DNA from 4 places in the Psychrobacillus sp. FSL H8-0483 genome. Region 1 is predicted to be linked to each of the others. Evidence: riboswitches for the same ligand, from Rfam matches in the RefSeq annotation. Region 1 holds a riboswitch; each other region holds the start of a gene.
What was found. Region 1 has a riboswitch for S-adenosylmethionine ahead of metK (methionine adenosyltransferase). Riboswitches for the same ligand answer to the same signal wherever they lie in the genome.
Positions count from the first base shown of each region.

Region 1 (7,638 bases):
TGGAAACAATTTTTCCACTCTTTAAATTGATATTCTGACAGCTCTTGCTGTTTCAACCAACTTGCTGAAGCTTTTGTGTCCGTAACTTTGTCTCTTTCGCCAGTCATTAATAATAAAGGAACATTGGGTATGGAATTCGTAGATTGAACTACCGTTTTCATTAGATGTTGGAGTTCTTTATACCAATCATTTGTTATAAGTGTACGATAACTATAGTCATTTACAAATTGTTGATACACTTCATAGTTTCTTGTTAAATCATTTAACTGTATATCATGCTTTATTTTTTGCTGAACCGATAATTTTGCTAAAGCATTTGTCCATTTAGACGGCATTTTTTCCAATTGCAACCATGGAGAAGTCAGAATAATACCTGCATACTCTACTTCTAATTTGCGTAAAACTTTTACTAACAATGTAGCACCGAGGCCATGTCCTAGTAGAAATATTGGAAGATCATAAGCTACCGCTACTTGAAGAGCTTGTTTTATGTACTCTTTATACTGTTCAAAGGATTCATCATGAAGGACTTTAGCTTTGTTAAGCTCACCGTGACCAGGTAAATCCCCCATGACAATGTGGTAATTGGAACTTCTTAGTTTTTCAATGAGCCAAGCATATCTTCTATGATGCTCATATGCACTATGAACAATGACTATGACGGCTTTTGGTTTTTCTTCTGTTTCCCATTTCCACATGCACATCACACCTCTTTTCTATCACTCTATACTCTGTATAATTTGTTTCTTTCCAACTGTTTGTTTGATACCATTAATTATATTCTATTTTATAAGGAGCGTGTATATCTTGATCTATCCATATAAAGACAAAAAACCAACAATTGATGAATCAGTGTTTATAGCTGATTATGTCACAATAACAGGTGATGTGACAATCGGACCAGAGTCTACAATTTGGTTTAATACGGTAATTAGAGGAGACGTTGCTCCTACTATTATTGGACGAAAAGTGAGCATACAAGATTTAAGTTGCCTTCATCAAAGTCCAAATAAACCACTTATTATAGAAGATGAAGTGACCATTGGACATCAAGTTACTTTACATAGTTGTATTGTTCGAAAAGGTGCCTTAGTCGGGATGGGTTCGATCATATTAGACGGCGCAGAAATAGGAGAAGGAGCATTCATCGGAGCCGGGAGTCTTGTACCTCCTGGAAAGAAAATTCCACCTAACTCCCTTGCTATGGGGAGCCCAGCGAAAGTTGTACGAGAATTAACGGATGTTGATAAAGAAGATGTACAACGAATTATTCGTGAGTATGTAGAAAAAGGGCAGTATTATAAATCGATACAGGAATAAAAAAAGAGCAAGCGCCCTTTAAGCACAAAACCTATTTTCTTTCATTTCCGGAGGGCTTTGAACAGACTTCTTGCTATATTATTACCGTTTTATTTTTGTGAGAGGCTGTTCGTGACTGACGTCACGAACAGCCTCTTTTTTCTCGGTAATCTTCTGGCATTTGTCCGTCTGTCGCACTCCTACAACTTTCGAAAACAGGTTAATACTTTTTTCGATAAAAAGAAGAGACTCTTTCCTACTCCTATTGCAAGCTCCCGAAGATGCAATTTCCGCTTCTTCTACTTTTAATACATTCCCCCATGCATCGTATTCATAAGTCGCTATCTACTCACCGTTTTGATCGGTTAAAGCAATGACACTTCCGTGCGCGTTGTAATGGTAGAAGTAGGTTTGAGCGTCTTTTTTTAATAAGAGTAATTGCCCATTTACCGAAAGTTATATTCCATGAGAAAACTATAACAAAAAAACGATACTTCCCTATATTTCTCAAGGAAAGTATCGCTTTTTTAATTATAGACCAGCTTTTTCTTTTAAAGCTTCTGCTTTATCTGTTTTTTCCCATGGTGCGTCGATGTCTGTACGACCGAAGTGACCATAAGCTGCAGTTTGTTTGTAAATTGGGCGACGTAGGTCTAGCATTTTAATAATTCCTGCTGGACGAAGGTCAAATAGTTCACGAATATGTGCTACTAATTGTGCCTCTTCTACTTTCCCAGTTCCAAATGTATCTACAGCAATAGATACAGGTTGTGCTACACCAATTGCATATGCTAATTGTACTTCGCAACGATCTGCAATTCCAGCCGCCACAATATTTTTGGCAACATAGCGAGCAGCATATGCAGCAGAACGGTCCACTTTCGTTGGATCTTTACCTGAGAATGCACCACCGCCATGACGAGCGTATCCACCATAAGTATCTACGATGATTTTACGACCTGTTAAACCAGCATCTCCTTGAGGTCCACCAATTACAAATCGGCCAGTTGGATTGATAAAGTATTTTGTATTTTCATCGATTAAATGAGCAGGAACAATAGGTTTGATCACTACTTCTTTTAAATCTTTTTGAATTTGCTCTAGCGTTATTTCTGGATGATGTTGTGTAGAAATAACAATCGTATCAATACGAACTGGATTATTATTCTCATCATATTCCACTGTTACTTGCGTTTTACCATCTGGGCGTAAGTAGTCTAATGTTTCATCTTTACGCACTTCTGCTAAACGGCGTGCCAGTTTATGCGCTAAGCTAATTGGAAGTGGCATAAGTTCTGGTGTTTCATTACAAGCATAACCAAACATAAGACCTTGGTCACCTGCACCGATTGCTTCAATGTCTGAATCCGTCATAGATCCTTCACGAGCTTCTAAAGCTTGGTCAACACCCATTGCAATATCAGCAGACTGCTCATCAATTGAAGTTAAAACTGCTGAAGTTTCAGAGTCAAAACCATATTTAGCACGAGTATATCCAATTTCTTTAATAGTAGAACGAACCACTTTAGGGATGTCTACATAAGTAGAAGTTGTGATTTCTCCTGCAACTAATACAAGACCAGTAGTAACGCTTGTTTCACAAGCAACACGTGCATTTGGATCTTCCGTTAAAATTGCATCTAAAATAGCATCAGAAATTTGATCACAGATTTTATCTGGATGTCCTTCTGTTACTGATTCCGATGTAAATAATCGACGTTGTGTCATAGATTGTTCCTCCTATATCCTGCGAGATTTCTCTCAAGAATTGATACGGTACTCATTCCCATGTCAAGCCATTTCAATTAGATTAAACTTGAAGCCGTTTCGGACTTGGCACACAAGGATAAAGGGCGATGTTAAATAAAAAAGCCTCCCGCTCACGCAAAAATACATGAGGAAAGGATTAATATCATAAGCACCTTTCACTCTTATCAATCAAGGGATTTCACCTTGTCTCAGGTTGGGCACCTTTGTAATAAAATTGCTAATTACAGGTTGCCGGGTTTCATAGGGCCTGACCCCTCCACCAGCTCGGGATAAGAGTATCCGTTCAATTTACCATCATACGTACTTAGGAAGTAGAAGTCAAGCGTTATTTCGAAAAGTTTTCACACATGAAAAAAATATTCAAGTCATTAGTGTAGACTAATTAGTCAAATGTGTTATACTATTTCACATATCAATGAAAAATCCTCTAAATAAGAGGCAATAATTAAAAAAAGGATGGTAAGACAACATGAATTCAATCGATACTGTGAGTGAACTGAACGAATTGTTAGCTGGTAACAACATTAGCGTTCAATTATCAGTACCACAACTTGTAGAAAAGGCAACATCTAGAGGAGAAGCAGTTTTAACTTCTACTGGAGCGGTAAAAGCAGAGACAGGTAAATACACAGGTCGTTCTCCAAAAGATAAGTATATTGTTGAAGAAGCTATCTCCAAAGACAAAATCGATTGGGGTTCAGTAAACCAACCTATCTCCTCTGAAATTTTCGAAGCATTATATATTAAAGTGACAGAGTATTTAAAGGAACAAGATGAATTATTTGTATTTAAAGGATTTGCTGGTGCAGACAAAGAATCCCGTCTAAGCATTCAAGTAATCAATGAATATGCATGGCACAATTTATTTGCACATCAATTATTCATCCGCCCTTCATCAGAAGAGCTTGCATCTCATGAAGCGGATTTTACAGTTATTAGTGCTCCTAACTTTAAAGCAGACCCTGCAGTTGATGGAACTAAATCAGAAACCTTCATCATCGTATCTATGGAAAAACGTGTTGTTCTAATTGGTGGTACAGAATATGCTGGAGAAATGAAAAAATCTATTTTCTCTATTATGAACTATTTATTACCAGAACAAAACATTTTACCAATGCACTGTTCAGCAAATGTTGGGGAAGAAGGCGATGTAGCTTTATTCTTCGGTCTGTCTGGAACAGGTAAAACAACACTTTCTGCTGATGCTGGACGTAAATTAATCGGAGATGACGAGCATGGTTGGTCAGATAATGGTGTATTTAATATAGAAGGTGGATGCTATGCAAAATGTATCGACCTAACTCGTGAAAATGAGCCACAAATCTATGACGCGATTACATTCGGAACTGTTTTAGAGAACGTAGTAGTTGATGCAGAAACTCGCATTGCAATTTATGCGGATAACTCTTTAACTGAAAACACACGTGCAGCATACCCAATCCAAAATATCGAAAACATTGTAGATCCTTCTGTAGCAGGTCACCCTAACACAATTGTTTTCTTAACTGCTGATGCATTTGGCGTACTGCCTCCAATCAGTAAATTAACGAAAGAACAAGCGATGTACCACTTTTTAAGCGGATTTACATCTAAACTGGCAGGAACTGAACGCGGAATCACATCACCACAACCAGCATTCTCAACTTGCTTTGGTTCTCCTTTCTTACCATTACATGCAACTGTGTATGCAGAAATGCTTGGGAAGAAAATCGATGAGCATGGTGCACAAGTATTCCTAGTAAACACTGGTTGGACTGGTGGGGAATATGGAGTGGGTAGCCGAATGAAACTGGCTTATACTCGTACAATGGTTCGCGCTGCAATTGACGGAAAACTAACTAATGTAGAAACGGCTAAAGATGAAATATTCGGTCTTGAAATCCCTACACATATTGAAGGCGTACCATCTGAAGTATTAATTCCACGTAATGCATGGGCAGATAAAGAAGCTTACGACACAAAAGCTACGGCCCTTGCACAAGCATTCCGTGAAAACTTTAACAAATTCGGTACAGTATCAGAAGACATTTCGCTTAAAGGCGGTCCAATAGCATAATCATCCTCAAGCTAGCACAGTTATTGTGCTCCATTGGGTGCAAGTTGTTATCACCTTAAGTACAAATAATACAAAAAGGGATGCCCTAAAGCCGTTTTTAAACGGCATTTATGGCATCCCTTTATTCTTCATAATCATCATGGAAATTTGAGATAGATGATCCAGGAAAAAGTGCAGAAAACTCCGTTGCTTTTTCTTTATCCACATTGTATAAAGTAATTTCAGAGCCATAATGACCTATTTCTAATCGTTCATCACCATTCACGTGAAAAAACATTGTAAACCATTTTAAACCACCCCTCGGATCTATAGAATAATTACAGAAGAAAAGGCGATTATCTTCGCTTAAATTGATCGTAAATACTTTCATTAAACCTTCATTTATTACGTTTACTGCCCTTGCTCCTAATTCATCCACTACTTCCTGCTCTTCCATCCAACAATGTATTATTAATTCAGTAAATTCAGCAGTGTATTGTTCCCATAAATTTTTCCAAAAACTAGTATCAACTGGACATGAAGACTTTCCTTCTACACTACTCGATTCAATTGTAATGGTAATATTGCCCATTAACTAAACCCCTTTCTGCATTTTCATCCACACACATGCATCCTTCACCACTTGGCGGTTCACTTTGCTCGGGAAGAAATGTGTAAATTCAGGGTAATACCATGTTTCTACTACTTTGTTATTCCTTAATAATGCTTCTTCTAAGGCTTGAGCATGCTCAAATGAAACATTTGTATCCTGCAGTCCATGAATTATAAGTGTGGATGCGTGGATTTCCTCGATGAGCGCAAGAGCATTTCTGATTTCATATTCGTCTACCCGATTGGCCGGTGTACCACCAATAACTCGCTTCATCATTCTTCTCATATCTTGTCTTTCCTCATACGTTAAGAAAATATCCGATACTCCCGCCCAGGTTACAATGCTCGTAATATCTTTCCGCAATATCGCAGTCCAAAGAGCCATGATCCCTCCCCGAGAAAAAGCAAATAAATGAATGCGACTTGGTAGACAAAACTGCTTTAGAACATCCACTGCATAAACGGCATCCCAGCGATCTTCCCCACCAAATTCGTCCCTACCTTCTCCTCCGCGATTTCCTCGGTAGTATGGCGCAAAGACAATGAAACCTTCGTATGCAATTTGAGCAATACGAGCAGGTCGAACCATCCCTATGCTTTGCATGCCTCCTCTACAATATAATATCCCTTCATACTTACCTTCCTTTTTAGGTGTTGCGAGTAATCCTTTCACTCTTAACCCACATGACCAATATGTAATTTCAGTTAAGCGGATATGTGGATTAGGAGATGGATAGACACGAACTTTCTCAATTTCTCCATTTTCCTTCATACGTACTCACCTTTTCTAAGATTACTTTCATTCCATCATCCTTCATATGAAAACTTAAGTTATTACAACGTAATAATTCATCTGTCGATAACCATACTGCGCCCTCTGTTTCAAAATTCGTATCTTCATTATTAATATTGCCAACATGTGCAATAAAAACCGCCTTACAAAAAGGTTTCTTATCATATACAAGGTATTCAGCGAACCACTCTACATGACGAATTGCCACATTCGTCTCTTCTAGCGTTTCTCTTATAGCAGCTGCTTCAAGTGTTTCATGCGCCTCCACTTTCCCGCCTGGAAACTCAATTCCTCGTTTCGGATGCTTCGTTAATAACCATTTGTCGTTGTGTTTCGCTAGCACTAGCACATGCATTGGTTTGATAGGAAATGTGCCTTTTTCAAATGATAATTCCACATGTAGGTCATTTAAATCTTGGAAAGAAACCATGCTCTCATCCTCCCTTTATGTTGTTTATAAAAAGTGTAACATACGTAAAAGTAGATTAAAGAATAATATTCCAATACACGAGCATAATTCCAATATCAGCGAGACAATGACTAATAATGGATGCGGTAATAGAATTTAATAGGAAGCGAAAAATCCCCCACATTATGCCTGCAAGAAATACTGGAATAACTGCCAATGCATTGAATGGAAAACTAAAAATCTCTATGACAACCATAAGATGATACAAGCTATAAAAAAAAGAAGTAATTACAATAGTTTTTACACTTCCCATTTTAGGAAAAATTCGATTGTATATAAACTCTCTCCAATAAAACTCCTCCAATATAGGATTGATAAGAATTAATACTAATATAAGCAATATAACCTTTCGACCTATAAAGTCCCATTCTATAAGCTGACTGCGTAATTGCGCTATATCTAAAACAGACGATTGATAAATAGTGACGAAGCCATAAATCGCCAATAAACAAATTAACCCGCTACTAATCCCCACAACAATTGACCTTTTGGAAAAAAGAAGTTGGATAGGATACCTAAACTCTTTGTTCCAATAAGAAACTATAAGGGGAATAAACAATAACCATCCGTAAAAAAGAAAAAAGGTTATCGTGACATTATCTAAAATTGGTAGACCTACGAATATCATGGCAGTAGGTGCTATTAATAAAATAATTTGTC
Region 1 covers NZ_CP152052.1:2,988,102-2,995,739, forward strand. The annotation lists gene MHB48_RS14275 (alpha/beta hydrolase) at 1-698, opposite strand, end outside; gene MHB48_RS14280 (gamma carbonic anhydrase family protein) at 808-1,320, shown strand; gene metK (methionine adenosyltransferase) at 1,831-3,027, opposite strand; SAM riboswitch class I at 3,228-3,345, opposite strand; gene pckA (phosphoenolpyruvate carboxykinase (ATP)) at 3,539-5,125, shown strand; gene MHB48_RS14295 (hypothetical protein) at 5,247-5,696, opposite strand; gene MHB48_RS14300 (prolyl oligopeptidase family serine peptidase) at 5,700-6,488, opposite strand; gene MHB48_RS14305 (NUDIX domain-containing protein) at 6,466-6,939, opposite strand; gene MHB48_RS14310 (type II CAAX endopeptidase family protein) at 6,995-7,638, opposite strand, start outside.

Region 2 (7,638 bases), 1.1 Mb from region 1:
GCAATTGGTAAAGTAATTAATATAGCTAACACTAAAGCACATTTAACATAAATCATCAGTCCATCTGTGTAGCCAAAGACATTCCACTCGACATGGGCAGCTGTAGGTTGTTGTTTTAAGAAGGTTAATGTTTTTGGAGCCATCCAAAACCCTAAAGCAAGGGATAGGATAAAAGTTGATGCTACTATAATGAGCCTTTTTCGAAGCTCGGTTAAATGTTCGACGAGCGTCAATTCCGGTTCTTGTGCCATTTTGTTTACCACCCCATCTAATCAAACAAAGTGAAAGAAAATAAATATGTCTTTCTTGTATTGTTTTTGTAATCCCATACATCCTATCTTATGAGACATAGGATGTGAAACAGAAATGTTGTATTGTATTACCTACACATTATACTCTTTCCAATGAATTTGTAAATAAAAGTAGTTTATATTTACTTATTTAAACTATAGTATATTATCAATTTGAATCTAATAAATGTCTTTAAAATGCGGGAAGCTGAAAACGTATTTGTTGTCGGTGCAACTGCATTTCCACATAATAGTTGCTACAATCCTACTGGTACAGTCGGAGCGCTAACTTACCGTGCAGCAGAGGGTATTCAAGCTTATTTAAAACAAGGTGGATTACTTGTTAAATAATTTATAAAAAACTCCTTACAAGCTTGTAGAAAGCATGTAAGGAGTTTTTGGTTTTTTATAGATTTAGCTTTGAGCAACTTCATCTTGATAAACTGGTACCCAACCTTCAGTAGTTACAAAGATTCGAACTGCAACAACTTTACGATCTTCCGCAAGCGTGAAGTAATGCGTAATGTTTTCTGGTACTGATATTAAGTCTCCTGGTGATAAATGTACTTCAAAGAAGTTTTCGTCTTTTCCTTGGATAATAAAAACTCCATGGCCACTAACGATATACCGAACTTCATCATCTGTATGAAGATGTTTGCGCTCGAAGTTTTTCAATAATTCATCTAAGTTAGGGTTAGAATCAGATAAAGAAATTAAATCTGCTGCTTCATAGCCACGACGCTCTGAAATGTCATCAATCTCTGTTTTGAAAGCATTTAGAATTTCTTCTTTTTCTACATCGCTAAGGTCGAATTTTTCGCGAAGATGTCCTGGTAATTTTTCGATTTCCCAATGCTCATAAATAACTTCTTGTTTCTCTAAAAATGCTGCAACCTCGTTTTGTGCTTCAATTGTTTCGTTCGTTCCTTGAATTTTAATGATAGCCATTTTATTCTTCCTTTCTTATTTTGATTTTAGTTGATGTAATGTCAATTGATACTGAAATAAAAACTCACAAGCTTCTAGTAGTTTTTTGGCCTCGAATGCATCACTACCCCAAACAGTAATACCGTGGTTACGAATTAAAACCGCACCTTTCTCAGCGAGTATATGAGACTTAAATTCTTCGGCAAGACTAGGAATGTGCGCATGGTTTGGAATGATAGGAATGGAGAGTATATCATCTTCCTCCCACAGTCCAAAAGCTTTAATGAGTTCTTGGCCACGGCAGTCGATTTTCCCGTTATCACCGTATAATTCAGAGATGACGTTATTTGCAACTGTATGGACATGGAGGCTACATCTAGCGGATGTCTTAGAATAGATAGCGCAGTGCAATAATGTTTCTGCTGATGGCTTTAAATCCGTTTTTTCAACGGGATTTCCACTTGCGTTTACGAGTAAAAAGTCTTCTGGGGTTCTCTTCTTCTTATCTTTTCCGCTAGCTGTGACTAGAAATTCTATTGGATTGTCGTGCACTTTTATAGCCAAATTTCCGCTAGTTCCCATAAACCAGTCCCGAGAAGCTAGTTCATCTTTTATGTCTGCTAACTCTTCCCATTTACTTTGGAGTGTGGTCATATTTCTACACCTAACTTTGCGTCAATAATATTCATGACATCTCGGAAATTTTCGAAAGGTTCATAAGGGATATTCAATTCCTCACACTTAGTAATGAGATAGTCTCTTGCTATAACGAGATCTGCCATTTTGGCAGCTTCTAAATCTGTTATCGAGTCTCCAATTACAACACTTACCGCATCATTATCTTGGAGTTGGCGAATGATGGAGGGCTTACAGCACCCGCAGCCTTGGCTGGTACATTGTTCATCACATCCATGTGGAAACTCGATTTGTATTGTCTCTCCTGAAAAATTGGATGCATTACAATAAACATCCGAAAATGGACCGAACTCTTTAAGCATCGGTTCTACAAAGAAATCAATACCACCACTAACGATATATAGTGGTAGGTTGTGTTTTCTCGTATATGAAACAAATTCAGCAAATCCTTCGCGAATCTGTGCTTGCTCTAACAAATAGGAAACGATTTGATCCTTTAAAGAAGCGGGTAACAGAGCAAACATTTCTGCTACACCTTCACGGATAGATTGCTTTTGTCCTAAAATATTCTCTTTGATCGGCAAGTATTCGGGAGGAGCGAATTTTTTCATGATAGAGATAATATTGTCTTGATTTGTAATAGTGCCATCAAAATCACAAAAGATGACTAGCTTGCTCATAATGCTTACCCCCACAGTTCCATTGCTTTTTTTAATTCACTATATTGTTTTGCAGCTTCTGAAAGAGGAATTCCGTCAAGCACAGCCGATACAGCTTGCCTAAAAGCGAGTCCTCCACCAGTAGCACCTGCAGGATGGCCATGTACGCCTCCACCAGCATTAATAATGCTATCGATTCCATAGTCCTCGATTAATAGCGGAACTAAGCCAGGATGAATACCTGCAGAAGGTACTGGAAAGCTTCGTTTTATTGCACTTACTTTCGTCAATTCTTCACCAAGCGAGAGTGCTGCTGTTTTTTCTAGTGCAACGCTTCCATAAGGTGAAGGGAATAATGAAAAATCTGCTCCTGCATAACGTGTTAATTTTCCAAGTAGTAGTGGAGTAGCAACCCCGTAAAATGGGGAAGATGTGAACGCACCGCTATAAGCGGGATGAGCCATAAACGGTAATTGGATATTCGGGTCTTCCACTAGTTCTTGAAGTACATCAAGGCCATATGCATGGACGTTAAATAAAAGAGCATCTGCTCCAAGTTCTTTTGCTTTTTGTGCTTTTGCTTTTAATCCGGATGTTCGTCCAGATAAGTTAACGGCATAGAGCGTTCGGTGTCCGGTTTCTTCATACACTTGATGCAATACTTCTTGAGCAGTTGTGACACGTTTCTCAAAAGGAGTAAGCGGATTGTCAAAAAGAATTTCATCATCTTTTACGAGATCAACTCCTCCGAGCGCTTGGTGTCGAAGTTGTTCTGCTAAGTAATTAATATCTCGACCAATTACTCCTTTGAATATACTCATGATGAGGGGGCGACCATATACCCCTAGTAGCTCACGGATACTATCAATACCGAATCTTGGTCCTGGAAAGTTAGTCAAAAGCTCTGGAGAAAATTCTAAATCTAAAAGCTTCACTTCACCATCGAGCGATAGTTTGCCAAAAACAGTTGTTAAAATGGCTGGTAAATCTGCCGAGAAATTAGCACTAGGATATTCTATTTTTATTTCCGCTTTGATTTGGTCTGGTTTCAGCGGATGGTGAACATATTCAAATTCTGTAATCGAAACAACATTTCCTTTATGCTGTTTTAATTGTTCCTGTTCAAGTAATGGTAAGTCCGTCCAGGATCCAACTGTTAAACCAAGTGCGATACCCTCTGCTTTTTTTTCAAAAGATCCGGGCTTACCGTACACCTGATAAAGAGAGGTTACACTACTCATTATTCATCACAATCCTTTTAGATAAAATCAACTTCACCTTGGCGCAAGGGCTTTTGCTAAGCTCGTCGCAGTTGCGGATAAGCTGGCGCCTTTCGCTTTTCTCGAAATAAAAAACCTCTTCAAAAAAGAAGAGGTTAAAGGTTTAACGACTTCTTATTTCCCAGTCAATGGACTGCAAGAATTAGCACCGTGTCTAGTAACTAGACCGGTTGCCGGGTATCATAGGGCTCGTCCCTCCACCTGCTCTAAATAAGAAAAATTTATTCAATTGAGATTAGTTTTGTCAAATTAATAATGATTATTTCATGCAACAGAAAGATTGTCAATATAATTTTTAGAATGTTTTTTTTATTGAAATAAATTATTGACAACTCTTTTTCTAATATGCTAGGATTCATTTCAAATAGCATAAATTTGTAAGTAATAGCACTCTTATCAAGAGCAGGCAGAGGGTAATGGCCCGATGAAGCCCAGCAACCGACCGTAATACCGTTGTGAAACGGGGCGCTTTTCGCGCCGAGATGTATATTCTCGTAAGGCACGGTGCTAATTCCATCAGAAAGGTAACTTTCTGAAAGATAAGAGGCGAGAAGTCTCTTATTCTACGCCTCTTTCTTTTGAAAGAGGCTTTTTATTTTGTAAATGAAAGGTAGAGAAGAATGATGATAACTACAAAAAAACAATATGAATCATTAACAGAAGAGCGTGCAATTTTATATGCGAAAGAACTGAATTTCTTTCCAAAGGAAGCGGAATTAAATTGTCGCGAAATTGGTGATGGTAACCTAAATTATGTGTTTCACATAAAGGAATGTAATGGAGAGAAAAGTCTCATTATCAAACAGGCTTTACCATATGCAAAAGTGATTGGAGAAAGCTGGCCACTAACGTTAAAACGTGCCGTAATTGAAGCTAATGCATTAAAAAAACACGGTGAATTTGCGACTGGATTGGTTCCGACTGTATACGCGAGCGACGAGGAACTTGCAATTACGGTTATGGAGGATTTATCCCATTTAAAAATTGCACGCGAAGGATTAATTCATTATGAATCTTATCCGAAGCTATCAAAGGATATTGGGGAGTATCTTGCTCAAACCCTTTTCCATACATCTGATCTTGCATTACACCCGTTTGAAAAAAAACGACTAGTGTCTGAGTTTTCTAATCCAGAGCTATGTAAAATTACAGAAGATCTTATTTTCACGGATCCATTTTTTGATCACGATACAAATGACTATGAACTTTCGTTGAGAGAAGAAGTGGAAGCTATTTGGAATAATGGGCCATTAAAACTGGAAGTCGCGAAATTGAAAAAAAGTTTCTTGACGGAAGCGGAAGCATTACTTCATGGAGATTTGCATACAGGAAGTATCTTTGCTAGCGAAACAGAAACGAAAGTGATAGACCCAGAGTTTGCTTTTTATGGACCTATGGGATTCGATGTTGGATTATTTTTAGCAAATATGATGGTGCAATCCATTACAAGAGAAGCGGAAGAGCGAATTGTGATTCTCGATCATATCGAACAAACGTGGGAAGTGTTTTCATCCAACTTTTCTACACTATGGAAATCAAAAGGTATTGAATCCTATAAAGATACTGAGGGATTTGAAGAGTACGTATTGGATAAAATTTTCACCGATACACTAGGTTTTGCTGGTTGTGAATTAATTCGGCGTACAATCGGGTTAGCACATGTGAAGGATTTGGATGGGATTGCAGATGACGAAAAACGAATCCTTTTCAAAAAACAGGCTTTACTAATAGGGGAAGCACTCATATTAAAACGCAATGAAATTAAATCTATTCATGCAGTAATTGCATTACTGGAGGAGTTACACAAATGAGTATTCCGTTATCGATAGAGTGGACCAATAAGAAACTTAGAATTATAAATCAGCAGAAATTACCTCTTGAAGTGGACTATTTAACACTAGAAACAATAGAAGATGTGTACGATGCAATTGTTACTTTAAAAGTACGAGGGGCTCCTGCTATTGGTATTACAGCTGCATATGGCTTAGCTAGAGCTGCTCAGCATTACGAAACAAATACATTAGAAGAGTTCTATCAGCATTTGGAAAAGGATGCCTTGTATTTAGGGGAATCAAGACCAACAGCCGTCAATTTAGTTTGGGCGTTAGATCGTTTGCAAAGAGTAGCTAAAGATGCTGCAACTATTCAAGAAGCGAAGGAACTGTTGTTAGAGGAAGCTATCGTCATTCATAAGGAAGACGAAGCATCATGCAGAAATATTGGTGAATTTGCCCTCTCCTTACTTGAAAATCAGACGAAAGTTATGACTATATGCAATGCAGGATCTATTGCAACTGCAAAATATGGAACTGCGTTAGCCCCTTTCCATCTTGGAAGCGAACGAGGAAAACGGTTTGAAGTATTCGCTTGTGAAACTAGACCAGTGTTTCAAGGTTCACGACTGACTGTTTGGGAACTTCAGCAATCAGGTGTTGACGTTACGCTGATAACAGACAGTATGGCCGCACATACAATCGGTGCAAAAGGAATTGAAGCAATTATTGTTGGAGCAGACCGAATAGTTGCAAACGGTGATACTGCTAATAAAATTGGAACTCTTAACCTGGCATTATTAGCGGCTGCATATCAAATTCCGTTTTATGTGGCTGCACCGTCTTCCACTTTTGATTTAACTATTGAAAATGGAAAAGAAATACCGATTGAAGAACGTCCATCAGATGAAATAACACATGTTGCAGGAAAGCAAGTAGCCCCATTAAATACAAAAGTATTTAATCCTGCATTTGATGTCACACCTGGCAAATACATTACAGCAATCATTACCGAAAAAGGAATCATCTACCCGGAATACAATAAAAATATTCCCGCTTTATTGGGAACAGAAAAAGGAGAAAGATCATGAAAACAAAAATACATTGGATCTTATCGGTACTATTAATAATTGGTGTCTTATTAACAGGATGTCAACCAAAAGGAGAAACAAAGGAAGAAGCACCTGCTTCCACTAAATCGGAGGTTTCCGATAATCCATTAGCAGGTAAGAAAATTGCATTAGTTATGCAACAAAACCTCGGTACTTTCTCGGCTCAGTACATTGAAGGTGTAAAAGAACAAGTGGAGAAATTTGGTGGAACTGTCACGGTGTTTACTTCTGAAGGGGATCTAGCTAAAATGGCTTCCAACCTTGATGCAGCAGTAAACCAAGGTATGGATGGAATATTAATTGATCACGGAACAAAAGAAGCGCTTAACCAAGGAGTACAAAATGCTGTTGATAAAGGAATACCAGTAGTAGCTTTTGATGCAGGCGTGGAAGTGGAAGGGATAACAGTATTAGAGCAAGGCGATCAAAAGATGGCTGAAATGACTTTAGAAAAATTAGCAATTGATGCAAATGGAGAAGCTAACATAGTAAAAATATGGGTAGCAGGTTTTGCTCCAATGGAAAGAAGACAAATTGCGTATGAGCAATTTTTAAAAGAAAATCAAGGAATTAAGGAAATCGCAACTTTCGGTGCAGCTACACAAAATACAGCACTAGACACTCAAGCGCAAATGGAAGCAATTTTAAAACAATACCCAAATAAGGGGGAAATTACAGCTGTTTGGGCGGCTTGGGATGAATTTGCAAAAGGTGCAGTTCGTGCGATTGAACAAGCAGGTAGAACGGATATAAAAGTTTATAGTATTGATATGAGCGATGAAGATTTACAAATGATTCAAAAAGAAAATAGTCCATGGGCAGCTTCAGCTGCTGTAGATCCAATGGATATAGGGCGTATTCAAGTTCGCTATTTATATCAAAAAATAAATGGAGAGACTCCAGAGGAAAGAGTTGTCCTAGAACCAGTTTTTGTTGACGCAGAAAAACTTCCAGCAGAAACG
Region 2 covers NZ_CP152052.1:4,065,509-4,073,146, reverse strand. The annotation lists gene tatC (twin-arginine translocase subunit TatC) at 1-251, opposite strand, end outside; gene MHB48_RS20040 (hypothetical protein) at 465-641, shown strand; gene MHB48_RS20035 (cupin domain-containing protein) at 705-1,238, opposite strand; gene MHB48_RS20030 (methylthioribulose 1-phosphate dehydratase) at 1,254-1,871, opposite strand; gene MHB48_RS20025 (2-hydroxy-3-keto-5-methylthiopentenyl-1-phosphate phosphatase) at 1,868-2,533, opposite strand; gene mtnW (2,3-diketo-5-methylthiopentyl-1-phosphate enolase) at 2,539-3,753, opposite strand; SAM riboswitch class I at 3,904-4,009, opposite strand; SAM riboswitch class I at 4,183-4,338, shown strand; gene mtnK (S-methyl-5-thioribose kinase) at 4,413-5,603, shown strand; gene mtnA (S-methyl-5-thioribose-1-phosphate isomerase) at 5,600-6,655, shown strand; gene MHB48_RS20005 (sugar ABC transporter substrate-binding protein) at 6,652-7,638, shown strand, end outside.
Region 2: another riboswitch for S-adenosylmethionine. It lies ahead of mtnK (S-methyl-5-thioribose kinase); the one in region 1 lies ahead of metK (methionine adenosyltransferase).

Region 3 (7,638 bases), 1.3 Mb from region 1:
TGAAGTAAATTTTTCAGTGTTTTAATAACCGGAACCCCACCTGCAGTAGTCGCTTCAAAGCCGACAAAGACACCACGTGATTTTGAGCGTTCTTGTAGTGGGATACTATATTTAGAAAACATCACTTTATTTGCCGTAATAACGTGACACCCATTGTCAATCGCTCTACATAAATAGCTATACGCTGGTTCTTCATTGACTATAGCTTCAAAGACAACCTGAAGGCCAGGGATATTCATAATATCCTCGAAATTATCTGTCACTAGTACGCCAGGCGTTTCTGGTCTATCTTTCGATAAATTATTAATTAGAATGGCACTAATTTCAATATCCAATCCTAACGAGTTTTTTAAGTCTTCTCTTTTTTCATTCACAATATGATAAATCCCTTGGCCAACTGTTCCAAAACCTAAGATTGCTGCTTTTATTTTCGCCATACTTTCTCCTCCAAATGAATCTGCACAATTGAGTTCAAATATTCATATTCTAATAAAACACCAACCGAACATTGATTGACTATTTTACATATTGTAGACTATTTTCTCTCAACTAACAACAAAATTCTATCTAGAGAGGACATTTGTTTTTCCTACAAGTACTTTATCAAGTGCATTTTGCAAGTCTTCCACTGCTTCTAACCCTACAGACAAGCGAATTAAGTCCTCTGTAACACCTGATTTCACTAAGTCTTCAGGAGTTAATTGTTGGTGTGTGGTAGATGCAGGGTGAATAATTAACGATTTTGCATCACCTACGTTTGCTACATGCGACCAAATTTCAATGTTATCGATAATATGTCGGCCAGCTTCTTTTCCACCCTTTACCCCAAATGTAAGAATAGAACCAAAGCCATTGTATAAATACTTTTGTGCCAGTTCATAAGATGGATGCTCTTCTAATCCTAAGTAGTTAACCCATTCAACACCCTCGTGATTGGATAAATAATCTGCAATTTTTTGTGCGTTTTCATTGTGCTTAGGAACGCGTAGATGAAGTGTTTCTAACCCTTGAAGGAAAGAAAATGCTGCATCTGGGCTTAAGGATGGACCAAAATCACGAAGCAATTGAACGCGTAGTTTAATCGCAAATGCTACGGTAGGCACATCAATGCCATATCGCAAGCCGTGATAGGTTACGTCTGGCTCTGTGAATCCAGGGAACTTCTCTGAATCCCAATTAAAGTTTCCTCCGTCTACTACTACTCCTCCGATTGTTGTACCGTGACCACCAATCCATTTCGTCGCAGAGTGGATGACTACATGAGCACCATGTTTAATCGGATTCGAGCCATATGGTGTTGCGAATGTATTATCTACTAAAAGAGGAACTCCTACTTCATTTGCAATCGCTGCCACTTTTTCAACATCTAACACGTTCAAACTTGGGTTACCAATAATCTCAGCGAAAAATCCTTTTGTTTTTTCTGTAACTGCTGCTCGGAAATTTTCTGGGTCTGTGGAATCTACAAATTTAACTGTAATTCCGTAGCGTGGCAATGTATGTGCAAATAAATTAAAGGTACCGCCGTACAAGTTTTCCGCTGCAATAATTTCGTCTCCTGCTCCCGCAATATTCAAAATAGAAAATGCAATTGCTGCCATTCCTGAAGAAAGGGCAACTGCTGCTGTTCCACCTTCTAGTAGAGCAATTCGCTGTTCAAAAACATCTACAGTAGGATTTGTAATACGAGAGTAAATATTACCAAATTCTTTTAAAGCAAATAAATTTTGTGCGTGCTCTGTGTCACGAAATACAAAAGAAGTCGTTTTGTGAATTGGAACTGCTCGTGAACCTGTTACTGGATCTGGTTGTTGACCACCGTGTAAAAGAAGTGTTTCTGGTTGAAGATTTGTCATTTGAATTCCTCCTAGAAAGTAGTTTAGATGGATACTTCGGAGTCGGGAGAGGATTGAGAACAAACAAAAACCCCTCTTCAATTTAGAAGAGGGGTGCGATTTCGCATGTTCCTCCTCTTATCTTCCAAATTCGTAACCTGAATTTGTAGGATGTAGCACCTTTCCAAGTTTAGAACTTGTTGGTTGCCGGGCATCGTAGGGCCTAGTCCCTCCGCCACTCTTGATAAGAGTATTAGATTATTTTTCCATCTTGTTACACAGTATATGATTCTATTTATCTGTTCGTCAAGTGTTTTTCACAAAAATTCTGAAACTTCTTTGTACTTGATACGTTTAATATAGTGGAATACTTTTTAGGGAGTGACATACGATGGTAATTTGGAGTATTAGCATCATAGTAATTAGCTATTTAATTGGAGCTATGCACGGTTCAAAGGTAGCCCAATTTTTTAGTGGAGTGAATATAAAAAAAGAAGGCTTAAAAAACTCTGGTGCCTCCAATGCAGCAATTGTTCTTGGAATGAAGTACGGGATGTTAGTTGCAGCAATCGATATTTTAAAAGGTGTGTTCGTTATTATCGGTGTTCGCTTTTTTACAGAGCAATTTGCTACTTTTTCAATTATCGAGTTGGATTTATTACTTTATCTAGCTGGTGCCGCAGTCATTTTAGGACATAACTTCCCCATTTACACTCGTTTTAAAGGTGGAAAAGGGACTGCATCCATTATTGGTGTGCTTCTGGCTATTCATTGGCCTATTGGGCTAATCGGTCTTTTATTATTAATTGGTGCTACTTTTTTAACAGATTATTTATTAATTGGTGTATTTGTATTTTACTTTGTATTTGTGGGTGCTTCTATTTGGACTGCAGATGGAGTTGCACCAATTGCGATTGCTGCACTTTTATTATTCATGGCGTCTATTTTGCATATCGAAAACTTCCAACGCTTAGCTAGGAAAGAAGAGCCAAGGATATCTGCATTTCTAAGGAAAAAGAAGACTTCCATGTAAATGAAATGGGTGATTTGCATAAACAAAAAGAAGAGGTGGATTGTGCTTATTCCTTTATTAGTGATTGCTTCTAGCGGACTCGGTATGTGGATGCTTACTAGTAAATGGATCAATGATGGACTGGAACCTAAAGCAGATGGCTCGAATGAATACGCCATCGTTCTTGGTGCCAAAGTGAAGGAAGGCAATATCCCTTCCCTCGCGTTACGTTATAGATTGGAATCTGCACTAACTTATGCTACAGAAAATCCGCATGTGAAGCTTGTATTGTCTGGTGGACAAGGACCGGACGAAGACATCGAAGAAGCTGCGGTCATGAAAGCTTTTCTATTGGAGCACGGAATAGCGGAAGATAGACTCATCGTAGAGGATCAATCTACTTCTACTTATGAGAATTTGCTATTTTCTCAAAAGCTCCTACCGAAAAACGTAGAATCCGTAACGATTATTACAAGTGACTACCATTTACAACGTGCGAAAATTCTTGCAGAAGAGATCGATTGGGACGCAGATGTTGTAGCAGCTAAGACACCAAAAATTAGCGAAATGAAGTCGCGTTTACGTGAACGCGCTGCATTACTGAAAACCTATATTGTAGGGAAATGACTCCGAATGTGTACGTTTGGGGTCATTTTTTTGTCGTGTTCATTTCCGTCCGGACTGCTCTCGTTTGGACACGCCGGCTCTTGCATAGACATGGTGAGCTCTCGTAAGAGTGGAATCGCTCTCGTTCGGACGCAGTTTGTCTAGTAAAGGATGATATTTCAACCTGTAAATAAGACTGTATTAACTCATTCAAAAAAGACTTCCAATTCCTCGGAAGCCTTTCTACTTCAAATTTTCTTCGTATGGTACCCCCTCTCCCCATATGGCTGTAATTGTTCCATCCATTTTTCCAAGAGCTTTTCTAGTTCTTTCTTTTCAGACGTGGAATGATTTTTAGATGGTTTATATACTTCTATTTGCTCGATTTCAAATGCTTCTTTACCGAATTGTTTCCAATCTTCTTGGAGTAATCGATTGGTATGCGTTCCTGTTTCTAACGTGAATTTGGTGCCATTTAATGTTTTGAAGTTTCGTGTAGAAGCGACAAACTTTTTTCCGTTTTGTTTATTCGTGATGACATAGATGCCACCTTCTATTTTAATTTCTTTATACTCTTGTTTTAGTTCCTTTTTTCGCTCCATTTTTTATCCAATCCTCTACTTTAGTTTTTCACCCAGTACGCACTGCCATCGTCTTTTCTATCTAAAAAGCCGTATTCGATTAGATAACGTCTCAAAGTGACGAAGTCAGCATATACATTTTTAAGTACCTCGTTTATTTCTTTTTCGCTGTAGATGCGTTCTAGTTCAAATCGTTTGATGATGACACGAAGTGTAGCCAGCTTTTGTTTTTCTTTCTTTGGAAATTTTACTAGCGGCCCGTCTATTCCTGCTAGGAAAAATTTCTTTTCAACCTCTTGCTGCTCTTCGGTTGTTATATTGTAACGGTCGTCCACCATCGTTGCATTTTTATGAAGTGGAAGAAAGGTTGGTGCATGGTCATCTTTTTCCTTCAACAATTCCATCATCGTTAAGAATATTTTTGCTTGGCGCTCTTTTTCCTTCAATACAAAGCGATGGTTGCGAATGGTTGATGCACTTCCAATATTTAACTCTGATTGTATTTCTGCATCGTTTTTTCCTTCATAAAATAATCGAAGGAGACTATTTTGATGGTCGGTTAATCCGGTTAATTTTTTGTTTAACCCGATTAGATAATGGAATACAGATCCATGCTCCGTTTCGATATGCCGTTTCATATAACGTTCTGCTTCATAGAGCACATTATCCTCAGGATAAATAAGCCCTTTCTCTACCTGTTCTCCACATAATAGGCAAACAAATACTTCTTTTTCTTCCTTGTAACCCTGCCTTAATTGATTGGCGTCAGCATTCCAAAACAGCTCTGAAATTTCCACGAATAAACACACCCAATCTTTGTTTGTTATTTTATAAACATTTTATAATAACGTCTATAAAAAATCAATTTAATTTTAATAGTTGCAATTTATCTGAAAATATTAAACAATTAAGTTGTAAACGCTTTTATTCTAAGAAGCAATCGAGAGGAGAATACCTTTGGTTACATTTCAAGATTATGAGTACAAACGACCAAATCTAGAAGAAGGCAAAGTAAAGTTTAGTGAGGCATTGGCAAAGTTTAAACAAGCTTCTTCAGTTGAAGAACAAAGTGCAACAATTCAAGAACTGAATGGACTTCGCAATGACTTTTCGACGCAATCTAATTTAGTTTACATTCGTGCATCTATTGATACGAATGATGAATTTTATCAAAACGAACGTGATCATTTTGATGGAATACTTCCAGAGATAGAAGAGTTGGTTACAGAATATTACAAAGCACTTGTTGATTCACCCTTTAGAAAAGAATTAGAAGACAAATGGGGCAGCCAATTATTTGATCTTGCTGATTTTCAAATCAAAGCCTTTTCTTCTGAAGTGATTTCACTTTTGCAAAAGGAAAATAAATTGTCTTCTGACTATTCGAAGCTTGTTGCTTCTGCACAAGTGGAATTTAACGGGGAAACATTGACACTTGCCCAGCTTGGCCCATACGGAGAATCAACGGATCGTGATGTACGTATAAAAGCTATGGAAACAAGATTCGGTTTCTTCCAAGAGCATGAAGCGAAGTTCGATGATATTTATGATCAGCTTGTAAAGGTACGTCATGAAATTGCTACGAAGCTTGGATATAAAAACTTTGTGGAGCTAGGCTATATCCGTATGAATCGAATCGATTATAATGCGGAGATGGTGAAAAAATTCCGTGATCAAGTTCGTGACTTTATCGTACCTGTTGCAACTAAGTTATATGAGCGCCAATCGAAGAGAATTGGGATTGATAATATGAAGTTTTACGATGAATCCCTTAATTTCTTGTCTGGAAATGCTACCCCACAAGGGTCACCTGAGTGGATTGTAGAGAATGGAAAGAAAATGTACGAAGAGTTATCTCCTGAAACCGCTGAGTTTTTCCAGTTTATGATTGATCGTGATTTAATGGACCTAGTTGCTAAAAAAGGAAAAGAATCAGGTGGTTATTGTACATTTATCGATAACTATGAGTCTCCATACATTTTCTCTAATTTTAATGGAACTTCTGGTGATATCGACGTGTTAACTCACGAAGCAGGGCACGCATTCCAAGTATACTCCAGCCGCGATATTGGAATTCCAGAATACCTTTGGCCAACATACGAGGCTTGTGAAATTCACTCGATGAGTATGGAATTTTTCACTTGGCCTTGGATGGAATTGTTCTTTAAAGAGCAAACAGACAAATATAAATTCGCTCATTTAAGTAGTGGCTTGTTATTCTTACCTTATGGTGTAGCTGTAGATGAATTCCAACACGTTGTTTATGAAAATCCAGAAATGACACCAACTGAAAGAAAAGCTGCTTGGAAAAAAATTGAGGAGATTTATTTACCTCACCGTGATTATGATGGTAATAGTTACTTAGAAGCGGGTGCTTTTTGGCAACGTCAAGGACATATCTACAACAGTCCATTCTATTATATCGATTATACATTAGCGCAAATTTGTGCATTCCAATTTTGGAAGCGTTCAAGAGAAGATCACGAAGCTGCTTGGAAAGATTATTTACACCTTTGCCAGCTAGGCGGTTCTAAATCGTTCACAAAATTAGTAGCAGAAGCGAATCTAATCTCTCCATTTGAAGACGGTTGTGTAGAATCGGTAATTGGTTCTATTGAAGAATATTTAAATAGCGTGGATGACTCTGCTTTGTAAGAAGGGAGTGAATAATGACAAACCCGGCTGGATTTTGGATACGTTTTTTCGCAGGTATCTTTGATAGTTTAATTATTGGTATTCCACTTTCAATTATTAGCTACCTACTCGTTGGGGATTGGGAGGAAACTCCCATTACAAGCTTTGGGAACATGCTCTACTCATTAATTGTTCCTGTTTTATGGTATGGATATACAGTCGGAAAGAGAATATTGGGTATTCGAATTGTGAAAGTAGATGGCACAAAACCTGGCTTTGGAACAATGATTTTACGAGTTATTGTTGCTGGTTTTATATATGTGTGCACTTTAGGAATAGGCGTTATCGTGAGTGCTTTTATGGTAGGACTACGAGAAGACAAACGTGCAATTCATGATTTTATCGCAGGAACGTATGTAACTAGTAATCCCCCAGAATATTAAAAGATGCAAGAACAAGCTTGAGCAATTATTTAGGCTTGTTCTTTTTTTATTTTTCTTTCGCATACAATATTGCAGGATATTAAATTTCAGTAACGAATATAAGAATAGAGGGGTGTTGCTTTTTTATGTGGAGTAAAATTATTTCGGTTTTCATTGCGGTTATGGGAATTGTTTATATATTCTTCATACCAGAAGATCCTGTATCTACTAAAATTATTTTTAAACTAATTCCAATGCTACTAATTTTATTGTTTGCTTTTTTGCAACCTGCTGGAGAGCCCAAAAAGTATAAAATGCTCATACTCATTGGGCTATTTATATGTATGCTTGCGGATGGATTAATTTATTGGTTTATTATTGGTCTTATTACATTTTTAATCGGGCACATTTGGTATATTTTCGCTTTTAGACAAATAAAAGCAATACCTATTCCGAAATGGGCTGCTGTAATGTTGCTTGCGTATGGAGTTGCAATGGGCATCTGGATTGCAGGTACTGTATGGTCACAAGGTGAATATATTTTAACT
Region 3 covers NZ_CP152052.1:169,659-177,296, reverse strand. The annotation lists gene MHB48_RS00910 (homoserine dehydrogenase) at 1-437, opposite strand, end outside; gene MHB48_RS00905 (O-acetylhomoserine aminocarboxypropyltransferase/cysteine synthase family protein) at 564-1,856, opposite strand; SAM riboswitch class I at 1,971-2,086, opposite strand; gene MHB48_RS00900 (glycerol-3-phosphate acyltransferase) at 2,227-2,868, shown strand; gene MHB48_RS00895 (YdcF family protein) at 2,911-3,474, shown strand; gene MHB48_RS00890 (GIY-YIG nuclease family protein) at 3,702-4,055, opposite strand; gene MHB48_RS00885 (DUF2087 domain-containing protein) at 4,076-4,831, opposite strand; gene MHB48_RS00880 (M3 family oligoendopeptidase) at 4,992-6,689, shown strand; gene MHB48_RS00875 (RDD family protein) at 6,704-7,111, shown strand; gene MHB48_RS00870 (lysoplasmalogenase) at 7,237-7,638, shown strand, end outside.
Region 3: another riboswitch for S-adenosylmethionine. It lies ahead of MHB48_RS00905 (O-acetylhomoserine aminocarboxypropyltransferase/cysteine synthase family protein); the one in region 1 lies ahead of metK (methionine adenosyltransferase).

Region 4 (7,638 bases), 600 kb from region 1:
GACGGAGAAACGTTAGACGAGAAAGATATTATTGAAGCAATGACAGATGATATTGCACTTATTGTATTACCTGGTGTTCAATATCGCAGCGGACAAGTTTTAGATATGGAATTGCTAACAGAAGAGGCGCATAAACGAAATATTTTTATAGGTTTTGATCTGTGTCATTCTATTGGTTCCGTACCGCATAAGTTACAGGAGTGGGATGTAGATTTTGCTTTTTGGTGTAACTATAAACATTTAAATGGAGGTCCAGGAGCTGTTGCGGGTTTATATGTAAATAGCAAGCATTTTGGACAACGACCTGGCCTTTCAGGTTGGTTTGGTTCGGATAAGGAAAAGCAATTTGATTTGTCTATTCACATGACACCAGCATCTAATGCGGGGGCTTATCAGATTGGTACACCACATATTTTAAGCGCTGCGCCATTATACGGATCACTGCAAATATTTGCGGAAGCTGGGATAGATCAAATTCGTGATAAATCCTTAAGACTGACAGATTATATGATGTTCTTAATAGAAGAAGAGCTGAGTGACTATCTTTTTACAATTGGAAATCCAGGTGAAAAGGATCGTCGCGGGGGGCATATTTATATTGTGCATAAAGAGGCTGCTCGTATTTGTAAGGCGTTAAAAGAACTTCATGTCATTCCTGATTTTCGCTCGCCGAATGGTATTCGTTTAGCGCCGGTTGCCCTTTATAACACCTTTGAAGATGTATGGAATACTATTCAAATTCTAAAAGAGATTATGCAAGAGCAAGCATATCTGAAGTATGAAAACAAGCGAGACGTCATTGCATAAAATAGGAGGGGTTACTTGATGGAGTCTAGTTCGAAATCGGATGAAAAATTAAAAAGCGAAAAAGGAATCTATACAGATTTCCGAAATGATATGACATATGGTGAGTATCTGTGTCTAGACGATATTTTATCTAGTCAAAAACGTTTATCTGGACATCACGATGAAATGCTTTTCATTATTATTCACCAAGTAAGTGAGCTATGGTTGAAGCTTATACTTCACGAACTATCTAGTGCGATTCAAGCAATACAATCAAATAAAATGCAAGCGGCTTTTAAAATGCTTGCACGTGTTACGAAAATCCAAACACAGATTATTCAAGCATGGGATGTGTTATCCACATTGACACCTGCTGAATATTTAGAGTTTCGAGACAAGCTGGGAAAAGCATCTGGTTTTCAATCTTTTCAATACCGACAAATTGAATTTGCCCTCGGTTTTAAAACGAAACATATTCTTAAAATCTATGAGAAGGACGTAGTACTACATGAGCAATTAACAAAAGCATTCCTTGCACCAAGTATTTACGATGTAGCGATACAAGCATTAGCAAGAGCAGGGTTTGCTCTTAACACGGAAGTAGTGAAGCGTGATTATTCGATAACATATGGTGGAGATGAGAGCGTTGCGGAAGCATGGAAGGAAGTATATCGAAATGTCGATCAATATTGGGACTTATATCAATTAGCAGAAAAGTTAGTGGATGTAGAGGATTGGCTCCAGCAATGGCGATTCCGACATATGAAAACAGTTGAACGTATTATTGGCTTTAAAGTTGGGACAGGTGGCTCATCAGGAGTTAATTATTTGCGCAAAGTCCTCGATCATCGTTTTTTTCCAGAGCTATGGGATTTACGAACAACTTTATAGAGGTGAATAGATGGAAAAACAATGGATCGATATATCGCAACCTTTATCCAATAAAATCGGTACTTGGCCAGGCGATACAGCCTTTCAATTTGACATAGCATTTTCAAAAGAACAGACTGGTTCTGTTAATATCGGTCGGATCATGACAAGTGTGCATACCGGAACCCATGCGGATGCCCCGTTCCATTTTGATAATGACGGACCGACGATTGACATGCTCGACGTAAATATTTATATTGGCCGTGCTAGAGTATTTGATGTAATAGGAGTTAATGAAATCGGACGGAAAGAACTAGAAAGATTTGAGTTAGATGGCGTGGAGCGTTTATTATTAAAAACTGCTGCTAATGTTTGTGTGGAGCAGTTTCCTAGTCACATTCCCGTGCTGAAAGAAAATATAGGTGCTTTCTTGCAGGAAAAGGGTATTTTCTTAATCGGAGTGGATCGTCCTTCCGTTGATTCTCTCGATAATAAAGACTTACCTGCCCATTATGCACTCTATCATCACGGCGTCCATATTCTAGAAAATTTATTACTCCAAGATGTGGAACCTGGCGATTATGAATTGATTGCCCTGCCGTTAAAGATTCAAGGAGCAGATGGCAGTCCAGTGCGAGCTGTACTTAGAAAGATTACTGGGGCTGTCCAATAAGCCCATAAATTGAAGCAGGTGTAGAAAAAAGAGTCTTTTTCTACACCTGTTTTTTGTATACTTTTTATAAAATAACTATTTTTTTGGAAGCAATTGAATGTAGTGGAAGACGGCGACTCCAGCGGGAATAGCGTGAGCTGAAGACCCCGCAGGAGCTCGCGACGAGGAGACTGAAGCCATGCCCGCGGAAAGCGTCCGTCTGGAACGGAAATCAATACATTAGAAAAGGGGCCATCTCTCAGTCACTATATGACTTTAGGGACAGCACCCTTGAAATTTGACAATCCTGAAAACTATTAGAGATTTTTTGCAGAAATACATAGGAAGAGTGAGAGAAATCATACTATATATTTTTATTACTGCTTATACTAGGGATAGTGAGTTATTCTTGATTACATAGAAGGAGTGATAATTTTGAAGAAGGTAGTTGTAGTAGGTGGAGGAATTACAGGACTGTCCACTATGCATTATTTACATAGACTTAAAATAGAAAAATCACTAGATGTCGAATTGGTTTTAGTTGAATCCAATGATTACTTAGGCGGGAAAATTTACTCTGTTAAAGAAGCGGATTTCATCATGGAAGTGGGAGCAGATTCTATTGTTGCTCGCAATACAGGCGTTATGCCATTGGTAGAAGAACTGCAACTACAGGACGAGCTTGTTTATAATGCAACGGGAATTTCCTATATTTATACAAACAATGAGCTACACGCAATACCAGCGGATACCGTATTCGGAATTCCTACTAGTGTGGAATCTTTAAATAGCAGCACATTAGTATCTGAGGCTGGAAAACAGGAAGCATTAAAAGATTTTGATTTACCAAATGAAAGCTTTACGAAAGAGAGTTCCGTTGGTTCATTTTTAGAGCATTTTTTAGGAAAAGAATTAGTAGCGAAACAAATTGCTCCAGTATTGTCCGGCGTATATTCTGGGAATCTGGACAAGCTAACCATAGCTTCTACGTTACCTTACTTAATTGATTATAAAAACAAATACGGTAGTATCATAAAAGGCTTAGGTGAAAATAAATCACAGTTTCAGGCTGCTGCGAATAAAAAATTCATCTCTTTTAGAAATGGACTTTCGACGTTAATCGATCGTATGGAAGAAGAACTGAATGAATCTACTATTTTAAAAGGAGTCCACACAACGAAAATTGTGAAGAAGGGGACAACTTACGAAGTATCATTATCTAGCGATGCGTACATTGAAGCAGACTACATAGTGTTAACTACTCCACATAATGTTGCGCAAGCAATATTGCAAAATGAGGAATTAGATAACGATTTTAATAAGCTAAAAAACTCGTCACTTATTAGTATTTATTTGGGATTTGATATTCCAGATGAACAGCTCCCTGCGGAGGGAACAGGTTTTATTGTTTCTGAAAATAGCGATGTGAAATGTAATGCATGCACATGGACAAGTCGTAAATGGAAGCACACATCCAAAAACAGTCATTTACTTGTGCGTATGTTTTATAAGAGCACTAATCCCGCGTATGAAGGCATGAAGCATATGAGCGAGGACGAGCTAGTAGAAGTGGCTTTACAAGATATCGAAAAGAGTTTGAAGCTAAATGGTAAACCCCAAGTGGTAGAAGTAACGAAATGGAATGATCTAATGCCAAACTATCATTTAGAGCATGGCGAAGCAATTAAATCGTTGAACGAGAAAATGGATTCACTGTTTCCTCACGTAATGCTTGCAGGATGTTCCTATTATGGGGTAGGTATAGGAGCTTGTATTAAAAATGGGAAAGAAACGGCTGAGTTAATAGCTGAAAGAATGTAAGAATTTAATTGTGAATGCAAATTTGGGGCCAAAATATAATTTTGGTCCTTTTTTTATTATGGAAATGGAATTGTCGGTGTTTTAGTGGAATTTACATTTATTGTTCATGTGATACGATGCGAATGGGGGTGGTTTATTGATAGTGAAAACACGTTCGAATGAGTACAGTTATATTGGTTTAAAGTTGTTAGAAAGACGATTGCCAGAAATGCACGGCATGAAGGATTTGATTCATTCGAAAATGCATATGGCGAAGGCTGGAATTCACGGGGAAGTGCGAGTGGACGGGGTGTTTCAGAAGTATTCCTTTCCGTTTGAGTACGTGGTGTTGCATGATATAAGTTTAGAATCGTATGGAAAGTTTCAGATTGATACAGTATTTGTTACGCAGTATTATGCGGTTATTTTAGAGAGTAAAAATATAGGTGGAAGATTGCGTTTTAAGCAAAATCCTTTGCAGCTAGAACGAGAAAATGATGAGGGGAAAGTGGATGTGTTTGAAAGTCCAGAGGGACAAATGGAGCGCAATATATGTTTGCTCGATGACTGGTTGCAAGTACGCGGAGTGAGGATTCCTATTTATGGTGTGATTGTATTGACGAACGCAAAGGTATTGGTAGTTGAGTCATCTGTTAACTACCCTACAATACTTCATCAAACGATTCCTGTGTTTCTGAGGAATATTACTCGAGAGAAAATGTGTTTAGAGGTGGATGAAATGCATGAGTTAGCAGAGAAAATGGTGGCTAGCCATCAATCGTATTTTCCTTATCCTATGTGTGGTCGATGGGGCATCCACCCGAATGATTTGCTGACTGGGGTTTGTTGTGAGAAGTGTGAAAAGTTAGGAATGGTGAAAAGGAAAAATGGCTGGAACTGTTTGAGGTGTGGTTATGTGGAACGACTCGCTCACGAGAAAGCGATTTGGGAATGGTTTGTATTAGTTGGGGAGAGTATTAATAATCGGCAGTGTCGATATTTTTTGAAGTTGGAATCTTTCCAATCTGTTTCACGTATATTGAATTCAATGGAGCTTATGAGAGAGGGATCAGCAAAAAGAAATACACTTTATAAGTGGAATTGGGACTTAAATAGGTGAATCGGATAATAAAGTAAGATTATCGGATAATAAACAATCATAATCGGATGATTACCCATGAAAATCGGATAATAAATAAAAGAATCGGATAATAACCAATAACAATAGGATAATCTTCTCACCTCTAATCTGAATATCTAGAAGATTCGAAACACATCTTGACGCTTTAGTTGAAGAAAGGTAGTATAATCCTAATAATAAAAAACTGAATAGTGAATTCTTATCAAGAGAAGCTGAGGGACTGGCCCTTTGAAGCTTCAGCAACCAGCCGAATGGTCAGGTGCTAAATCCAGCAGACATATTATGGTCTGAAAGATGAGAAGGTACGAATTTTGCATACTCGTAAAGCCTTCTTTTTCATAGAAGGCTTTTTTTGTATTTTAGAGAGGATGAGAGCGAATGGGATTGTTAGAGAAATTGCAAACAAATATGTTAACTGCAGACGGAGCAATGGGGACGCTGCTTTATTCATACGGAATTGATTATTGTAATGAAGAATTAAACATACAGAAACCTGAGATTGTAGAGAAGATTCATCAAGATTATATCGCTGCAGGAGCAGATATTATCCAAACGAATACATATGGAGCGAATGCGATTAAGTTGGCGCGATACGGGTTAGAGCATCAAGTGAAAGAAATCAATGAAGCGGCGATGCAAATTGCGAAGAGAGCTGCTGCACCAGGAGGACAATTTGTGCTTGGGACGATCGGTGGCATCCGAGGAATACGTAAGAGTGATGCCTCCATCAGTGAAATTATTGCAACGCTTGACCAGCAAGCAACTCAACTTTTATCGGGAAATCCAGATGGTTTACTGTTAGAGACGTACTATGATTTGGAGGAGCTAACGACCACTGTGACGTATTTGCGCAAGATGACGGATACGCCAATCATTGCCCAAGTATCGATGCATGAGCCAGGTATCTTGCAAAATGGCTTATCGCTAAATGAAGCCTTGCATCAGCTAGCAGCAATTGGGGCCGACATTGTAGGAGTCAATTGCCGATTAGGACCTCATCATACAATCCAAGCGTTTGAAGCGGTCACGCTCCCTGAAAAAGCGTTTCTTTCTGCTTATCCAAATGCGAGTCTGCTCGATATAGAGGATGGACGTATTGTATACGAATCCGAAGCAGATTATTTTGGTAAAGCAGCATTATACCTAAGGGAAGCAGGTGTCCGTTTAATCGGTGGATGCTGCGGGACGACACCAAAACATATAGAAGCGGTGAAAAAAAGAATCGGTAATTTACCTCCGATTACAAATAAAATCGTAAAGTCGAAAACAGCCATTGTTATTCAAGAAGCAGAGCCAACAATCAATCAGCCACTCCACGAAAAAGCGAAGACGGAAAGAACGATTATTGTTGAACTGGATACGCCCCGACATTTGGATACATCTACTTTCATGGAAGGGGCCGACAAGCTTTATGCCGCTGGAATTGACGCAGTCACGATGGCGGATAATTCACTAGCTTCTCCGCGAATTAGCAATATGGCAATGGGATCCATGCTAAAGCTGCAAAATAATATTCGTCCACTTGCACATATTACTTGTCGTGACCGCAACTTGATTGGCTTGCAATCACATTTAATGGGGCTTGATGCACTTGGCATCCATGACATACTGGCTGTAACTGGCGATCCAACAAAAATTGGAGATTTCCCAGGTGCAACAAGTGTTTATGATGTCTCCAGCTTAGAGTTGCTTCAATTAATTAAACAGCTAAATGAAGGTATTTCATTCTCGGGAAAATCGCTTCGAAAAAAAGCAAACTTCTCCGTTGCAGCAGCTTTCAATCCAAATGTTCGCATACTCGATCGTGCTGTCAAGCGACTGGAGAAAAAAATAGAATGTGGAGCAGATTATTTCATCACGCAGCCTGTTTATACAAAAGAGAAATTGCATGAAATATATGAAGCAACCAACCATCTATCTACACCTATTTTCATTGGCATTATGCCGCTCACGAATAGCCGTAATTCGGAGTTCTTGCATAATGAAGTGCCTGGTATTAAATTATCAGACGAAGTGCTGGAACGTATGCGCTTATGTGGCGAAGATAGAGAGCGCGCGACTGCGGAGGGTATACAAATCGCGAAAGAACTAATCGATACTGCTGCAGAATTATTTAATGGTATTTACATCATTACGCCGTTTTTCCGATACGATATGTCACTGGAATTGATTCGCTATATTAAAGAGTTTGATGAAAAGAAAGCGAGAGAAAACAGTTATGTCCAAACATCTAATTGAGCAGCAGCTTCAAAATAGAATACTTATTATCGATGGTGCGATGGGTACGATGATTCAAAATGCCAACCTTTCCCCAGAAGATTTCGGTGGAGAAGAATACGACGGTTGTAATGAATATTTGAACATTATAAATCCAAATGTTATTGAACAA
Region 4 covers NZ_CP152052.1:3,585,453-3,593,090, reverse strand. The annotation lists gene kynU (kynureninase) at 1-807, shown strand, start outside; gene kynA (tryptophan 2,3-dioxygenase) at 826-1,677, shown strand; gene kynB (arylformamidase) at 1,688-2,329, shown strand; gene MHB48_RS17425 (protoporphyrinogen oxidase) at 2,744-4,129, shown strand; gene MHB48_RS17420 (nuclease-related domain-containing protein) at 4,272-5,228, shown strand; SAM riboswitch class I at 5,446-5,550, shown strand; gene MHB48_RS17415 (bifunctional homocysteine S-methyltransferase/methylenetetrahydrofolate reductase) at 5,628-7,487, shown strand; gene metH (methionine synthase) at 7,468-7,638, shown strand, end outside.
Region 4: another riboswitch for S-adenosylmethionine. It lies ahead of MHB48_RS17415 (bifunctional homocysteine S-methyltransferase/methylenetetrahydrofolate reductase); the one in region 1 lies ahead of metK (methionine adenosyltransferase).